One region of the Pseudomonas sp. F007 genome, then DNA from elsewhere that is predicted to be linked to it. Evidence: predicted binding sites of a transcription regulator. Region 1 holds the regulator's gene; the other holds the start of a gene.
The links. The regulator sigma-54, encoded in region 1, starts transcription at its own class of promoters, with help from an activator protein. The targets are predictions, from matches to a motif close to ANTGGCATNNANNTTGCTNT.

Region 1 (8,120 bases):
TTGATCCTGGCCAAGGCCGCGGCAGCCCGGGCCAACGTCGAGCTCAAGCAACTGAGCGAAGCCCAGGGCAAGGCGATTGTCGATGCGGCCCAGGGCCTGCTCGAAGGCGAGTTCATGGCGCATTTCCCGGTGGATATTTTCCAGACCGGTTCCGGCACCAGTTCCAACATGAACGCCAACGAAGTGCTGGCAACTCTCGCCAGCCGTTTGCTGGGCGAGGCGGTCAACCCGAATGATCACGTCAATTGCGGGCAAAGCAGCAACGACATCATTCCCACTACCATTCACGTCAGTGCCGCGCTGGCGTTGCACGAGCAACTGCTGCCGGCGCTCAAGCACCTGATCCAGGTCATCGAGCACAAGGCCGAGCAGGTTCACCCCTTCGTCAAGACCGGGCGCACGCACTTGATGGACGCCATGCCAGTACGCATGAGCCAGGTGTTGAACGGCTGGGCCCAGCAGCTCAAGGCCAATCTCGGGCACCTGCAGAATCTGTTGCCGGCCCTTCAGTCCCTGGCACAAGGCGGCACGGCGGTCGGCACCGGGATCAACGCGCATCCCGAGTTCGCCGCGCGCTTCAGCCAGCAGTTGAGCGCCTTGACCAAGATGCCCTTTACCCCAGGCCAGGACCTGTTCGCCCTGATCGGCTCCCAGGACACCGCCGTTGCAGTCTCCGGCCAGCTCAAGGCCACTGCGGTGTCGTTGATGAAAATCGCCAACGACCTGCGCTGGATGAACTCGGGGCCGCTGGCCGGCCTTGGTGAAATCGAGCTGGAAGGCTTGCAGCCTGGCTCCTCGATCATGCCGGGCAAGGTCAACCCGGTGATTCCGGAAGCGACGGCGATGGTCGCCGCGCAAGTGATCGGCAATGACAGTGTGATCACCGTGGCCGGCCAGTCGGGCAACTTCGAACTCAACGTGATGCTGCCGATCATCGCCCAGAACCTGTTGAGCAGTATCGAGTTGCTGGCCAATTCCAGCCGCCTGCTGGCGGACAAGGCCATTGCCAGCTTCAAGGTCAACGAAGCCAAGCTCAAGGAAGCCTTGTCGCGCAATCCGATCCTGGTCACCGCGCTAAACCCGATCATTGGTTACCAGAAGGCCGCCGAAATCGCCAAGACCGCCTACCAGCAGGGGCGTGCGGTGATCGATGTGGCTCTTGAGCACACCGATCTGTCCCGCAGCCAGCTGGAAGAGCTGCTCAATCCGGAAAAACTCACGGCCGGCGGCGTGTAGCCCCTCGGCGCATAGGAGGCTCATCATGGAGCATTGGAAACGCACGATCGAAAGGGCCAACCGCTGCTTCATGCTGGGCGAGTTGGTCGATGCCCGCGAAGCCTATCTGCAGGCCCTGGCACTGGCGCAGGTACTGCTCGAGCGCTGGTCGGACGCCGACGAGGCGGTTGCCGCCTGCGTGATTTCCCATCACAACCTCGCCGACCTGCATTTGCGCCTGAATCAACCCGAGGAGAGCGCCGAGTACCTGTGTGCGATCCACCAACTGCTGCTGCAGACCATGCAGGACTCGCGCCTGGCTCCGGCCTTGCGCGAGGCGGCATTGCGTCAGAGCAGCAAGACCTACGTCGAACTGCTGAATTTCATCAGCGAGCACGGCGAATACCCACGTACCCATCGCTTGCTGCACATCGGTGCCGCAGCGCGGCCGCAAGAAGCGCGCGCTCAATACGGAGTTCATTGAAATGGCTTTTACCCTGCCTGCATTGCCTTACGCTTACGACGCCCTGGAACCGCACATCGATGCGCAAACCATGGAAATCCACTACACCAAGCACCACCAGACCTACATCAACAACCTCAATGCCGCGGTCGAAGGCACCGAGTATGCCGAATGGCCAGTGGAGCGCCTGGTGGCCAGCGTCCAGCAGTTACCGGAAAAACTGCGCGCCGCGGTAATTAATCAGGGCGGTGGGCATACCAACCATTCGTTGTTCTGGGCCGTCATGGTACCCAATGGTGGCGGTGCGCCAAGCGGCGACCTGGGTCGGGCCATCGATGAGCAACTGGGCGGCTTCGACAGTTTCAAAGACGCCTTTACCAAGGCCGCACTGACGCGCTTCGGCAGCGGTTGGGCGTGGCTCAGCGTGACCCCGCAAAAGACCCTGGTGGTGGAGAGCAGCGGTAACCAGGACAGCCCGCTGATGCATGGCAACACGCCGATCCTCGGGCTGGATGTCTGGGAGCACGCCTATTACTTGCGCTACCAGAACCGGCGTCCTGAATACATCAACGCGTTCTACAACGTGATCCATTGGTCCGAGGTCGCCGAGCGTTATCAGGCGGCACTGGCTTGAGTCGTTACTGTCATAAAGCAATCAAGGCCTTCTATGGGTACTGAGACACTGGCGATCAACAGCGGGCGAACGTTTCGTTATGCACTGGGTTCGCTCCTGCTGTTGGCGGGAGGCACCTTGCTGGTTGCGCACGGCCTGGCGTGGCTGAACCTTGAGCCGAGGTTGATGCGCGCACTGCAGGGCGGCGCCATCTGTGCCTTGGGCACGGCCCTCGGCGCGTTGCCGGTGCTGGTGATTCGCCGAATGCCGGTAGCGCTCAGCGATACCTTGCTGGGTTTTGGTGCTGGGGTGATGCTGGCCGCCACCGCCTTTTCGCTGATCGTGCCCGGAATTGCCGCCGCCGAGAGTCTGGGGCTGACGCCGTGGGCGGCCAGCGGGCTGATTTGCTTCGGCATCATGCTCGGCGCGATCGGGCTGTTCCTGGTGGATCGCCAGGTATCAGGGGCGACCCCCGTGATGTTGGTGGGCACGCCGGAGCGTCCGGTGATCCCGCCACGCATCTGGCTGTTTGTGTTCGCCATCATTGCCCACAACATTCCCGAAGGCATGGCAGTGGGCGTTTCGGCAGGCGGCGGCATGCCGGACGCCGACAGCCTGGCCATGGGCATTGCGTTGCAGGACGTGCCGGAAGGGCTGGTGATCGCTTTGGTATTGGCCAGGGCAGGGATGTCACGGTTCAAGGCGTTTTTGATCGGCGCGGCATCCGGCCTGGTCGAGCCGGTCTTTGCCTTGCTTTGTGCCTGGTTGGTGAGCCTGGCCGAAGTGATCCTGCCGTTGGGCCTGGCTCTGGCTGCCGGAGCGATGTTGTTGGTGGTGACGCATGAGGTGATTCCCGAATCGCGCCGCAATGGTCACGAGAAACTGGCCAGCCTCGGCTTGCTGATCGGGTTCTGCCTGATGATGGTGATGGATACTGCGTTGGGTTAGCGGGGAGGAGGGCGAGCCTTACTCGCCTTCGTCGAAGTAGTTGTTGATCAGCTTGACCAACGCGTCCAACGCTTCCTGCTCTTGTTCACCTTCGGTTTTCAGGTGAATGGTCGTGCCCTTGCCGGCGGCCAGCATCATCATCGCCATGATGCTTTTACCGTCGACCATCGACTCAGGTGTGCGCCCAGCTCGGATCTGACAAGGATACTGACCCGCGACGCCGACGAATTTCGCGGAAGCACGGGCATGCAGGCCCAGTTTGTTGATGATTTCAATTTCCAGAGCAGGCATCGCGGTGTGAATCCTTTAGCTAAGGTCGCGGTGGCGAACCTGGACGTTCTTCAGGGTTTTTTGCAGGGTCTGCCCCAGGCGTTCGGTCAAGTAGACGGAGCGGTGATGTCCGCCGGTGCAGCCAATGGCGATGGTCACATAGGCCCGATTACTGGCAGCGAACCGCGGCAGCCATTTGAGCAGGTAGCGGGAGATGTCTTCAAACATTTCTTCGACATCTGGCTGAGCGGCCAGATAGTCGGCAACCGGTTGATCCAGGCCCGACTGGGCCCGCAGATCTGGAATCCAGTAGGGATTCGGCAGGCAGCGCACGTCGAACACCAGGTCGGCATCGACCGGCATGCCGCGCTTGAAGCCGAACGACTCCACCAGGAACGCTGTACCGGGCTCCGGCTGATTGAGCAGGCGCAGCTTGATGGTGTCGCGCAGCTGGTACAGGTTGAGGTTGGTGGTGTTGAGCTTGAGATCGGCGAGGTCGGCGATCGGCCCCAGCAGGGCGGTCTCATCCTCGATGGCTTCGGCTAGCGAGCGATTGGAGCTGCTCAGCGGATGGCGCCGGCGTGTCTCGGAGAAGCGCTTGAGCAGGGTTTCTTCGTCGGCGTCGAGGTACAGCACATCGCATTGGATATGCCGGTTACGCACCTCGGCGAGCAGCTCGGGGAAACGGGTCAGATGACTGGGCAGGTTGCGCGCGTCGATGGAGACCGCCACCAGTGGCTGGCTCAATTCGTTGTGAATCAGCGCGCGTTCGGCCAACTCCGGCAGCAGGCCCGCCGGCAGGTTGTCGATGCAGTAGTAACCGTTGTCTTCGAGAACGTTGAGGGCAGTACTTTTGCCGGAGCCGGAGCGTCCGCTGACAATGATCAGGCGCATCATCAGTGGCCGTTCTGCTCGTCCAGGACGACCTGGTACAAGGCTTGATTGCTGTCGGCGCTGCGCAGGCGATCGCGCACTTCCTTGCGGTCCAACATGCTGGCGATCTGGCGCAGCAGTTCCAGGTGCGCATCGGTAGCCGCCTGGGGCACCAGCAGGACAAACAGCAGGTCGACCGGGGCGCCATCGATGGCGTCGAAATCAATAGGCGCGTCAAGGTGCATCAGCGCGCTGATGGGCGAAGTGCAACCCTTGAGACGGCAGTGTGGAATGGCGATGCCGTTGCCAAAACCGGTCGAGCCGAGTTTTTCACGGGCAATCAATGCCTCGAAGACATCTTGCATCTCCAGATCCGGGACTTCCCGGGCGATCAGGTTGGCAATTTGCTCGAGGGCTTTCTTTTTACTGCCTCCCGGCACGTTCACCAGGGAACGGCCGGGGGTCAGGATGCTTTCAAGTCGGATCATGGGATGGGGGTGTTAACGACCGGTTGCGCCCTGGAGGAGGCTCTGGGTCTTTTCCTTATGCTTTTTGAGTTGACGGTCCAGCTTGTCGGTCAGCAGGTCAATGGCGGCATACATGTCGTCATGCTCGGCATTGGCAACTACTTCTCCGCCGGGGATATGCAGCGTGGCTTCGATTTTCTGCTTCAGCTTCTCGACATTCATCGTGACCTGCACGTTGGTGATCTTGTCGAAGTGCCTTTCCAGTCGGTCGAGTTTTTCGCCGATGTAAGTGCGCAGAGGTTCGGTAACTTCCAGTTGGTGTCCACTGATGTTGACTTGCATACAGCTTCTCCTTCGTTGCCAGTGCATAAGGCGGCAGGCTGTGATGCCTGCCACTGGGTGCATCCGAAACAATTTCGAACACACCCTGGAACGCGGTGGCGTGGCCCGTTACATCAAACGCTTGCGTTCGCTCGAAGGCGCGATCCCCAAGGATTCGCGGTACTTGGCGACGGTACGGCGGGCCACCTGAATGCCTTGTGCCTCCAGTAAACCAGCGATCTTGCTGTCACTCAACGGCTTTTTCTGATTTTCCGCGGCAACCAGTTTTTTGATGATCGCGCGGATCGCCGTGGACGAGCATTCGCCGCCTTCGGAGGTGCTGACATGACTTGAGAAAAAGTATTTCAGCTCATAAATACCGCGCGGGGTGTGCATGAATTTCTGCGTGGTAACCCGCGAGATGGTCGACTCGTGCATGCCCACCGCCTCGGCGATGTCGTGCAGGACCAGGGGTTTCATCGCTTCGTCGCCGTATTCGAGGAAGCCGCGCTGGTGCTCGACGATCTGCGTGGCCACCTTCATCAGGGTTTCGTTGCGGCTTTGCAGGCTCTTGATGAACCAGCGTGCTTCCTGCAACTGATTGCGCATGAAGGTGTTGTCGGCGCTGGTGTCGGCGCGGCGGACAAAGCCGGCGTATTGCGGGTTGACCCGCAGGCGTGGCACCGACTCCTGATTCAGCTCGACCAGCCAGCGCTCGTTGTCCTTGCGCACGATCACGTCCGGCACCACGTATTCGGCTTCGCTGGACTCGATCTGCGAGCCCGGGCGTGGGTTGAGGCTCTGCACCAGCTCGATGACCTGGCGCAGCTCGTCTTCCTTGAGCTTCATTCGGCGCATCAACTGGCTGTAGTCGCGGCTGCCCAGCAGGTCGATGTAGTCGGTGACCAGGCGCTTGGCTTCGGCAATCCATGGCGTCTTGGCGGGCAACTGGCGCAATTGCAGGAGCAGGCATTCGCCCAGGTTGCGGGCACCGATGCCGGCGGGCTCGAATTGCTGGATGCGGTGCAGGACGGCTTCGATTTCGTCCAGCTCGATGTCCAGTTCCGGATCGAAGGCTTCGAGAATTTCCTCGAGGGTTTCGTCCAGGTAGCCCTGGTTGTTGATGCAGTCGATCAGGGTCACGCCGATCAGGCGATCGGTATCGGACATCGGGGCGAGGTTCAGTTGCCAGAGCAGGTGGCTTTGCAGGCTCTCACCGGCCGAAGTGCGGGTGGTGAAATCCCACTCGTCGTCATCGTTGCTCGGCAGGCTGCTGGCGCTGGTCTGGTAAACGTCTTCCCAGGCGGTGTCGACCGGCAGTTCGTTGGGAATGCGCTCGTTCCAGTCGCCTTCCTCGAGGTTGTCCACCGTGGGGGCGGTTTCCTGATAGGAGGGTTCCTGGACGTCGGTGTTGGGTTTCTGCTCGATATTGTCGGCCATCGGGTCGGCGTTATCGAAATCGTCGCCTTCTTCCTGGCGTTCGAGCATTGGATTGGATTCCAAGGCCTCCTGGATTTCCTGTTGCAGGTCCAGGGTCGACAATTGGAGCAGGCGGATGGCCTGTTGCAGCTGCGGTGTCATCGTCAGCTGCTGGCCCATTCTCAAGACTAGCGATGGTTTCATGGCTGGGGCTTAACACCTTATTCGCCGGCGCACGTGCGCCATCCACTACAGGGCGCCGGAGCGCCAAACTTAAGCAAATTATATGCCCGAAACTGAAGTGTTTGCCTAGAGCGTCATGACAATAAAAAGATAGATAGTTTCATTGACATTACGCCCCGGCGGCATCCAGACGCCTCGACGCTTACAGGCGGAACTCGTGACCCAGGTACACTTCCTTGACGAGATCGTTGGCCAGGATGGTCTCGGCGTCCCCTTCGGCAATCAATTGGCCGTCATTGACGATGTAGGCAGTTTCGCAGATATCCAGGGTCTCGCGCACGTTGTGGTCGGTGATCAATACGCCGATGCCCTTGGCCTTGAGGTGATGGATGATCTGCTTGATGTCGCCGACCGAAATCGGGTCGACACCGGCGAACGGCTCGTCGAGCAGGATGAATTTCGGCGCGGTGGCCAGTGCGCGGGCGATTTCCACACGGCGCCGCTCACCACCGGAAAGGCTCATGCCGAGGTTGTCGCGAATGTGGTTGATGTGGAACTCCTGCAGCAGGCTTTCCAGCTCCTTGCGACGGCCGGCCTTGTCGAGTTCCTTGCGGGTTTCGAGAATGGCCATGATGTTGTCGGCGACCGACAGTTTGCGGAAGATCGACGCTTCTTGCGGCAGATAGCCGATACCGGCCCGGGCACGGCCGTGCATGGGCTGGTGGCTGACGTCCAGGTCATCGATCAGCACGCGACCCTGATCGGCTTGCACCAGGCCGACGATCATGTAGAAGCAGGTGGTCTTGCCGGCGCCGTTCGGGCCGAGTAGGCCGACGATCTGGCCGCTGTCGATGGACAGGCTGACGTCACGCACGACCTGGCGGCTCTTGTAGCTCTTGGCCAGGTGCTGGGCTTTCAGAGTTGCCATTTACGGGGCCTTCTGCTCGTCGGTTTTCTTTTTCGGCTGGATGACCATGTCGATCCGCGGGCGTGCTTCGGTGACCTTGCTACCCGTGGCGCGACCGGCGCTGGCGAGCTTCTTCTCGGTGTCGTAGACGATTTTCTCGCCCTGGGTGATGTTGCCGTCCTTGTCGATGACTTTGGCGCGGTCGATCAGCACGACACGGTTCTGCTGGGCGTGGTACTGGATGGTCACGCCATAGCCCTGGACCGGCTTGGTATCGCCCGCGGTTTGCACCTGTTCGAAGTAGGCCAGGTTGCCCACCGAAGTGACGACGTCGATGTCGCCATTCGGCGCGCGAGTCATGGTCACGGTATTGCCGGTCACCTTCATCGAACCTTGGGTGATGATCACGTCGCCCTTGTAGGTGGCGATGCCGTTACGGTC
Region 2 (8,120 bases), on a different contig from region 1:
CGGCACCGAATGAGCAAATGCGCCTGACCGCCCAGACCCTGGAGCAGGCCACAGCCGTTGGCGCCACGGCCGATGAAGTGCCCGAGCTGAAACTGGCCGAAGGCAAATATACCCAGGCCCAGGCCGACATGGCCGACCAGTCGTTCAAGGATGCCCGCATGCAGGCCGAACAGGCCGAACTCGACGCGCGGCTGGCGGAAGCCAAGGTCCTGACCCTCAAGAGCGAAGAGCAATTGAACGTGCTCAATACCCGCATTGCCCGTCTGCGCAAGCAACTGGGGGACGCCCAATGAACGCTAAAATGGGTGTGCTCGGCAGTTTGCTGGTGGTCGGTCTCTCCGGCTGCGCGGGGCAGCACAGTGATGCTTCCCTGCAACAGGCCAACACCGACTTCCAGAAGGTCAAGGAAGATTCGAATGTCCTGCGCATTGCGCCCAAGGACGTAATCCGCGCCGGCGAGTCGCTGGCCCGCGCCGATCGTCTATCGAGTTACTGGGGCAGCGGTGCGGACGTGCAGCACTACGCCTACCTGAGTCAGCGCTACAGCGAAATTGCCCGCCAGCACACCGAAAAGGCACTCAACGAGGAGCGTGCGGCCAAGTTGGAGCTGGAGCGTCAGCGCCTGCAACTGGCCTTGCGCGAGGCCAAACTGCTGAGCGTGCAACAGCAGGGTAAATGGCTGGAAGAGCAGATCATCAGCCTGGCCACGACCCAGACCGATCGCGGCCTGGTGATGACCCTCGGCGACGTGCTGTTCGACACCGGTGAAGCGGAGCTGAAAAGCTCGGCCAACCGCACTGTGCTGAAAATCGTCCAGTTCCTCCAGCTCAACCCCAAGCGGGTGGTGCGTATCGAAGGCTACACGGACAGCACGGGGGGCAAGCAGGAAAATCGCAAACTGTCCCGAGATCGCGCTCAGGCGGTGGCGGACATGCTGATGGACCTGGGCATTGACGACAAACGCATTCACGTCGAAGGCCACGGGGACGAGTACCCGGTCGAAGCCAATGCTTCGGAGCGGGGCAGGGCGCAGAACCGTCGCGTCGAAATCGTCTTCTCCGACGAAAAAGGCCAGCTCGGCGCTGCCCGCTAAGGGCAGCGTTACTGGAAAACCCGGCTCTTCAGAAGACGCCGGGTTTTTTTTCGCCTGCCAATCGGCGCACAAAACAGTACAGTTTTTGCTGACACTGGGCGGTACGCTCGATTATTGTGGTAACTGTTCCCGTACACTTTGAAACTGTGCTGAAACTGTACCTACAAAAATAAAACGCCCGTGCAATCGAGTGCCGCGTCATGACCAATCTACTGCTCTATCAACGTATCGCTCAGCAGCTCGCTGAGGATATCCGGCGCGGCGTCTATCAGCCCGGCGAACGTGTGCCTTCGGTGCGCAAGATGAGTTCGCAACTCAACGTCAGCCACGCGACGGTGCTCCAGGCCTACGCCAACCTGGAAGACCAGGGCTTGATTCGCGCGCGTCCGCAGTCGGGCTACTACGTGCACCAGACCCCGGCACTCACCGCACCGACGCCGGACATAGCCCGGGTCGAGCGGCCGGGGCTGGTGACGCGCAGCAGCATCATCCAGCAAGTGCTGGTCGAGTCCCGTCGCGAGGGGGTATTTCCGCTGGGCGCTGCAGTACCCAGTGTCGACTACTTGCCGGTACGGGCGTTGCACCAGCAGTTGGCCAAGGTCACGCGTTTTCACAGCCCACGGGCGTTCAGCTACATGTTCAGCCCGGGCTTCGAGCCCCTGCGTCGGCAGGTGGCGATTCGCATGCGCGATGCCGGGGTGGTGGTCGATCCTTCCGAAGTGGTGATTACTCACGGCTGCGTCGATGCGTTGCAGATGTCGCTACGGGTGCTGACCCGCCCGGGCGACCTGATCGCCGCTGAATCTCCGACCTATTACGGCCTGCTGCAACTGGCGGATCTGCTCGGCCTCAAAGTCATCGAGATTCCCAGCGACCCGTCCACCGGCATGAGCCTGGAAGCCCTGCAACTGGCAGCCAACCAGTGGTCGATCAAGGCGCTGGTGCTGACCACACGCCTGAGCAATCCGCTGGGCGGGACCATGCCGGAGGAGCGGCAGAAACAACTGCTGCGCCTGGCCTCGGACTTCGATATCCAGGTGGTCGAAGATGATATCTACGGCGAATTGATGTTCGAACAGGGGCGTACCAAGTCCCTCAAGGCCTATGACCGCCTGGATCGGGTGATCTACTGCTCGAGCTTTTCCAAGACCCTGTCACCCGGTGTGCGCATCGGCTGGATGATCGCCGGCAAGTACCAGCAGGAAATCCAGCGCCTGCAGACCTTCAGTACACATTCGGCATGCAGCGTCACGCAGATGGCGATCGCCGCCTACCTGGAAAACGGTGGTTACGACCGGCACTTGCGTTACATCCGCCAGGAGTACCGCAAGAACCTGAGTGCGTTCCAGCTGGCGGTGCAGCAGTACTTCCCCGAAGGCACGCAAATGACCCGGCCCACGGGCGGCTTTATCCTGTGGGTCAGTTTGCCGGGGCGGGTCAATACCCAGGAACTGCACGTGCGCGCCCTGCAGCAGGGGATCAGCATCGCGCCAGGGCTTATTTTCAGTAACACCGAACAGTTCAACCACTGTATTCGCCTGAACTGCGGGATCCCGTGGAATCGAGAGGCCGAGCGGACGTTGATGACCTTGGGCATGCTGGCGACCCAGCTGTGCCAGGAAACGGCCAGTGGTTTTTGAGATTGACTAGCATTGCCTGCTTGTCAGCGCTCGTCCAACAAGCGAGCATATGGCCCTCTGCCGTTAGTGCTGTAGGGCTCATGAAAGCGATTTTCCCCATTGGTATGCTGTTGGCCTGTCTGTTGAGTGTCTCAAATGGTGGCTCCGTGATGGCCGCCACCGCTGCAGACAAGCCAGTGGCCGCGAGCCGCGAACAGGCGGGGAAAAAAGCCGTACCGGTGAAAAAGCCTGACACCACGAAAAAAGCCGCCCCACAGAAAAAACGCCCCCCCGTTGCTTCGAAGTCCAAGTCGGCCAGCGAACTGGTGCGAACCACCAATTTGCCGTCCACCAACGTCGACTTGAGCCTGCCCCCCGAGATGGTCAAGCAGCTGCAGCCTCTGGGTTCGGTTCCGCTCGTCAAGCGCACACCGTTGCTGCCGCCATTGTTCGGCGAAAAACCCAAGGAAGACGGCAAGTTCCAGCTCAATGGCCGGCTGATCTCCAATGAGTTGCAATTGCAGATGCGCAACGAAGATCACCGGGAAATCGAGGGCGCGGCCCTGGAATTCCAGTTCAATCAGTAAAACCCGACGGCAGGTGTGACCTGCGGGCCAGACGCTTTGTCGCAAGACTGACCAGTCACGCAAAAATGCGCGAAAAGCCATGGGCAGCCAATTTCAAACGGCTGTTTAAGGGCGTACTCTAGTCCCCGTCATTCAACACACTAGCCATCCCGAGGTTGTCGTCATGCAGTGCCGAGAAGGCTGTGGCGCTTGCTGTATCGCCCCTTCCATCAGTACCCCGATTCCGGGCATGCCCAATGGCAAGCCGGCGGGCGAACGTTGTGTGCAACTTTCTGTCGATAATCTGTGCAGGATTTTCGGCCAGCCCGAGCGGCCAGCGGTCTGTGGCGCATTTCAGGCGGATATCGAAGTTTGTGGCGCCAGCCAGGAAGAAGCCATCACGTTGATCGGATGGTGGGAGCAGATGACCGCGGCGTAGTGTGTTCAACGAACGGAACTTCAACAATAAGGAACAAGACTATGGGTTCGCTGCATCGTATCGCTGTGTTGTGTGGTTTGACCGCCGTGTTGGCCTCGACCGTGGTCCAGGCCGAAGACTGGAAAGTCGCCAAGAACGAAGACGGCATCAAGATTTCCTTGAGTGAAATCCCCGGCTCCGACTACAAGTCCTACCAGGGTGTGACCCTGATGAAGACCACCGTCGCCAAGCTGCGCGCGCTTCAGGAAGACGTTGCGGGAGCCTGTGCCTGGATTCATGAGTGCAAAATGCAGAAGCAGCTCAAGCACGAAGGCGACCAGAGCTGGACCTACACTCAGTTCAACACGCCTTGGCCGGTGACCCCGCGTGATTCGGTGCTGCACGTGACCACCGTCGAGAACGCCGATGGCAGCCTGACCCGCAACCTCGAAGGCGTACCCAAGTACATCCCCGAAGAAAAAGGCTTTGTCCGTGTGACCCAGGTCAAGGGCTTCTGGAAGTTCGTGCCCAAGGGCGATCAGGTCGAAGTCACCTACCAGGTGCACACCGAGCCGGGTGGTAGCGTACCGGCCATGGTTGCCAACAAGTTCGTGGTCGATGCCCCCTTCGAAACCCTCAAGGCCCTCAAGGCCCGCGCCGAAAAATAAGCGATGTGTGCCGGAACGGCTTCGTCCGTTCCGGCGCTGCTGACGCCGGGAACGATTTCCGGTCCTTCGCGGTCGAGATACAGGTAAGCCCATTGGCGGGCTTTGCCGAGGAGGCAGCGATGCAAAAGTGGCAAATCACCTTTGTTGATGATCACGGTGAGCAAAGCGTCGAGCAATTCGACTGCGAGCAAAAACCGGACATGGAAAAGGCGGCACAACTGATTCGCGCCAAACTGCTCCCGGTTCCGGCCGAGCTGGACCTCAATGACCTGGAAGGTCGTACCGCCGAACCGACGGTCAAAAGCCTGAAATCCCAGAACAGCATACAAATCCTCGCGATTACTCCAATTCCTTGATTCCTCTTGATCCAGACCTTGGCAGCCGCTCTGACTTGGGGCTACTCTGCAAGCGAGATCAGCGAATGGATCGCTAAGGTCTGGTCTTGTCAGCTACATGCTTGTTTCCCGGCGGCAACTCGGTTGCCGTATCGCCCGCCAGGCGGGTGCAGGGAGTACGGAAAGTCTATCCATCGGATTGCGGAGGACGTTTCATGAGCACAGCCTATCAAGAAGACATCAGCAGCAGCGTGCTGCGCCGCATGAAAGAAGGCGGTTTTGATTTTTCACGGTTCCATCCCATCGAGTTCTACGCCATTTTCCCGGACGAGGAGCGGGCACGCAGGGCGGCAGGGCATTTTCGCGGTGAATCCTTGAATGCGCAGATCAGTGTGCGCGATGACGGTGCCTGGTATCTGGAGCTGAGCAAGGTGATGTTCGCCACCTACGGCGGCATCGGTGATTTTGAACAGGACTTTGAAGCGGTGGTCGAGCCTTTGGGCGGGATTATCGAAGGCTGGGGTGTCAAGCACGAGGTACGAGGGCAACTCGCATAACATCATGAACAGCAACAACACGCAGCGACGGCTGACCCTTGGGTCGGCCGTTCTGGTTTCTGCAGGATAAAAAAAGCCACCTGAGCAGGTGGCCAAAAGGGAAGAGTGTTAGGCACAGCGCTGTCAGACAGCGGCTTTGTGCGCGGTAGGACAATTGTTGGCAAGCAGCAGCGAGCCGTGAAATGAACTGTGGCTATGCGCCTCATAGCCATTTGCCCTGCCTCGCCATGGAGCGTGGGCGCCAAGGCTGCAGCGTTCGCTGCACAGGGATGGTGCGGCGCCTTTGGCGGCTTCATGCAACTCATTGAAATTGAAAGGCTAATGCCGCTGGCACGGGCCTTGCGAAGGCAAGGTGTCCGTGTGACAAGGAGTACGGCATGATCCGCACCTATTTTGACGAGATGTACGACGCGGGTGGCCAGGTCCGTCCGCACTACCGGGAATTCGCCCGTTGGTTGGCTGAAACGCCTGACGAGCTGTTGGCACAACGCCGACGCGAGGCCGATCTGCTGTTTCATCGCGCCGGTATCACCTTCACCCTCTACGGCGACGAACAGGGCACCGAGCGCCTGATTCCCTTCGACACTATCCCTCGCAGCATTCCCGCCAGCGAGTGGCGCATCGTCGAGCGTGGCTGCATCCAAAGGGTCAAGGCCCTGAATATGTTCCTCGCTGATCTGTACCACGAGCAGCGGATCATCAAGGCCGGCATTATTGCCCCGGAACAGGTGCTGGCCAACGAGCAATACCAACTTGCCATGCAGGGCCTGGACCTGCACCGCGATATCTACTCCCACATCTCCGGCGTCGACCTGGTGCGCGACGGCGACGGCACCTATTACGTACTCGAAGACAACCTGCGCACCCCCAGCGGTGTCAGCTACATGCTCGAAGACCGCAAGATGATGATGCGCCTGTTCCCCGAATTGTTCGCCGCGCAACGCATCGCGCCCATCGATCACTACCCGAACCTGCTGCTCGACACCCTGAAAAGCTCCAGCCCCATCGATGACCCGAGTGTCGTGGTGCTGACCCCCGGACGCTTCAATAGCGCCTTCTTCGAACACGCCTTTCTCGCGCGGGAAATGGGTGTGGAACTGGTGGAGGGCGCCGATCTGTTCGTGCGTGACGACAAGGTCTTCATGCGCACCACCGATGGGCCCAAGGCGGTGGATGTGATCTACCGCCGGCTCGACGATGCGTTCCTCGATCCGCTGGCCTTCAACCCGGATTCGATGCTCGGTGTGCCGGGGCTGCTGTCGTCCTACCGCAGCGGCAACGTGGTGCTGGCCAACGCCATCGGCACCGGGGTGGCGGATGACAAGTCGGTCTATCCCTACGTCACCGAGATGATTCGTTTCTACCTGGACGAGGAACCCATCCTGCAAAACGTGCCGACCTGGCAGTGTCGCAACCCCTCGGAGCTGTCCCACGTGCTCGCTCACCTGCCGGAACTGGTGGTCAAGGAAACCCAGGGGTCCGGCGGCTACGGCATGCTGGTCGGTCCGGCGGCAACGGCGGCCGAGATCGAGCTGTTCCGGGCGCGGATCAAGGCCAAGCCGCACGCCTATATCGCCCAACCGACGTTATCGCTGTCGACCTGTCCGACCTTCGTCGAGAACGGTATCGCCCCGCGTCATATCGATTTGCGGCCGTTTGTCCTGTCCGGACGCGAAACCCGTGTGGTGCCGGGTGGATTGACTCGAGTCGCATTGCGCGAAGGCTCGCTGGTGGTCAACTCCTCCCAGGGTGGTGGAACCAAGGACACCTGGGTCGTCGAGGATTGAAGGAAACTTGCCATGTTGAGTAGAACTGCTTCGGACCTGTATTGGATGTCGCGTTACCTGGAGCGGGCGGAAAACCTCGCACGGATGCTCGACATCAGTTATTCGCTGTCGCTGATGCCGCAGGACGGTCGCGGCGACGGCTTGCATGAACTGGCGATGCCCTTGCTGATCACCGGCACCCTGGACGACTACCTGGAGCGTCATGGGGCGCTGCATGCCGAACGCCTGCTGCATTTCTTCGCCCTCGATGCGGCCAATCCGGCCAGCATCTACAGCTGCCTGGGGGCGGCGCGGGCAAGTGCCCATGCGGTGCGTGGGCGAATCACCGCGGATATGTGGGAAAACATCAACGCGACCTGGCTGGAAATTCGTGGGATTGCCGAACAGGGCCTGGGACGCTACGGCATGAGCCGATTCTGCGAGTGGATCAAGGAGCGCTCGCACCTGTTCCGCGGTGCCTCCTACGGCACCATCATGCGCAACGATGCCTTTCGTTTCATTCGCCTGGGGACCTTCGTCGAGCGCGCTGACAACACCCTCAGGCTGCTGGATGCGCGCTACGAAATGGCCGGCGACCAGGCGGAAGCCGTCAGTGATGGCACCGCCCATGCTTATTACCAGTGGAGTGCCTTGCTGCGGGCCTTGTCGTCATTCGAGGCCTACACCGAGATCTACCGCGATGCGCCGGGCGCCCGCCAGGTTGCCGAGCTGTTGTTGCTGCGGGCCGACGTGCCGCGCTCGCTGCGCGCCTGCACCGAGGAAATCGATCAGATCCTCGCCCAGCTTCCCGGTACCAACGGCCGCCCAGCGCAACGCCTGGCAGCGGAAATGGACGCCCGCCTGCGTTACACCGGCATCAACGAAATCCTCGACGAAGGCCTGCACGCCTGGCTGAACGAGTTCATCCCACTGGTTCGCCAGCTGGGTAACGCCATACACAGTTCCTACCTGGAGGCGGCATGAGACTTTCCATTAGCCACGAAACCACCTACCACTACGATGATCAGGTGCGAGCGAGTATTCAGTATGTGCGGCTGACACCCCACGACAGCGAGCGCCAGCAGGTGCTCGATTGGC

Region 2: the regulator sigma-54 is predicted to act here: its motif matches at 5,583-5,602, upstream of ACZYR5_RS19560 (circularly permuted type 2 ATP-grasp protein).

Annotation. Positions count from the first base shown of each region.
Region 1 covers NZ_JBVATA010000006.1:463,610-471,729, reverse strand. The annotation lists gene ACZYR5_RS17635 (class II fumarate hydratase) at 1-1,236, shown strand, start outside; gene ACZYR5_RS17630 (DUF2753 family protein) at 1,262-1,699, shown strand; gene ACZYR5_RS17625 (superoxide dismutase) at 1,701-2,312, shown strand; gene ACZYR5_RS17620 (ZIP family metal transporter) at 2,346-3,239, shown strand; gene ACZYR5_RS17615 (HPr family phosphocarrier protein) at 3,258-3,530, opposite strand; gene rapZ (RNase adapter RapZ) at 3,546-4,403, opposite strand; gene ptsN (PTS IIA-like nitrogen regulatory protein PtsN) at 4,406-4,870, opposite strand; gene hpf (ribosome hibernation-promoting factor, HPF/YfiA family) at 4,883-5,191, opposite strand; gene ACZYR5_RS17595 (RNA polymerase factor sigma-54) at 5,300-6,793, opposite strand; gene lptB (LPS export ABC transporter ATP-binding protein) at 6,975-7,700, opposite strand; gene lptA (lipopolysaccharide transport periplasmic protein LptA) at 7,701-8,120, opposite strand, start outside.
Region 2 covers NZ_JBVATA010000007.1:349,268-357,387, forward strand. The annotation lists gene ACZYR5_RS19520 (DUF4398 domain-containing protein) at 1-293, shown strand, start outside; gene ACZYR5_RS19525 (OmpA family protein) at 290-1,093, shown strand; gene ACZYR5_RS19530 (aminotransferase-like domain-containing protein) at 1,294-2,733, shown strand; gene ACZYR5_RS19535 (translation initiation factor 2) at 2,814-3,299, shown strand; gene ACZYR5_RS19540 (YkgJ family cysteine cluster protein) at 3,463-3,717, shown strand; gene ACZYR5_RS19545 (START domain-containing protein) at 3,759-4,364, shown strand; gene ACZYR5_RS19550 (hypothetical protein) at 4,484-4,720, shown strand; gene ACZYR5_RS19555 (ribonuclease E inhibitor RraB) at 4,915-5,256, shown strand; gene ACZYR5_RS19560 (circularly permuted type 2 ATP-grasp protein) at 5,634-7,043, shown strand; gene ACZYR5_RS19565 (alpha-E domain-containing protein) at 7,056-8,006, shown strand; gene ACZYR5_RS19570 (transglutaminase family protein) at 8,003-8,120, shown strand, end outside.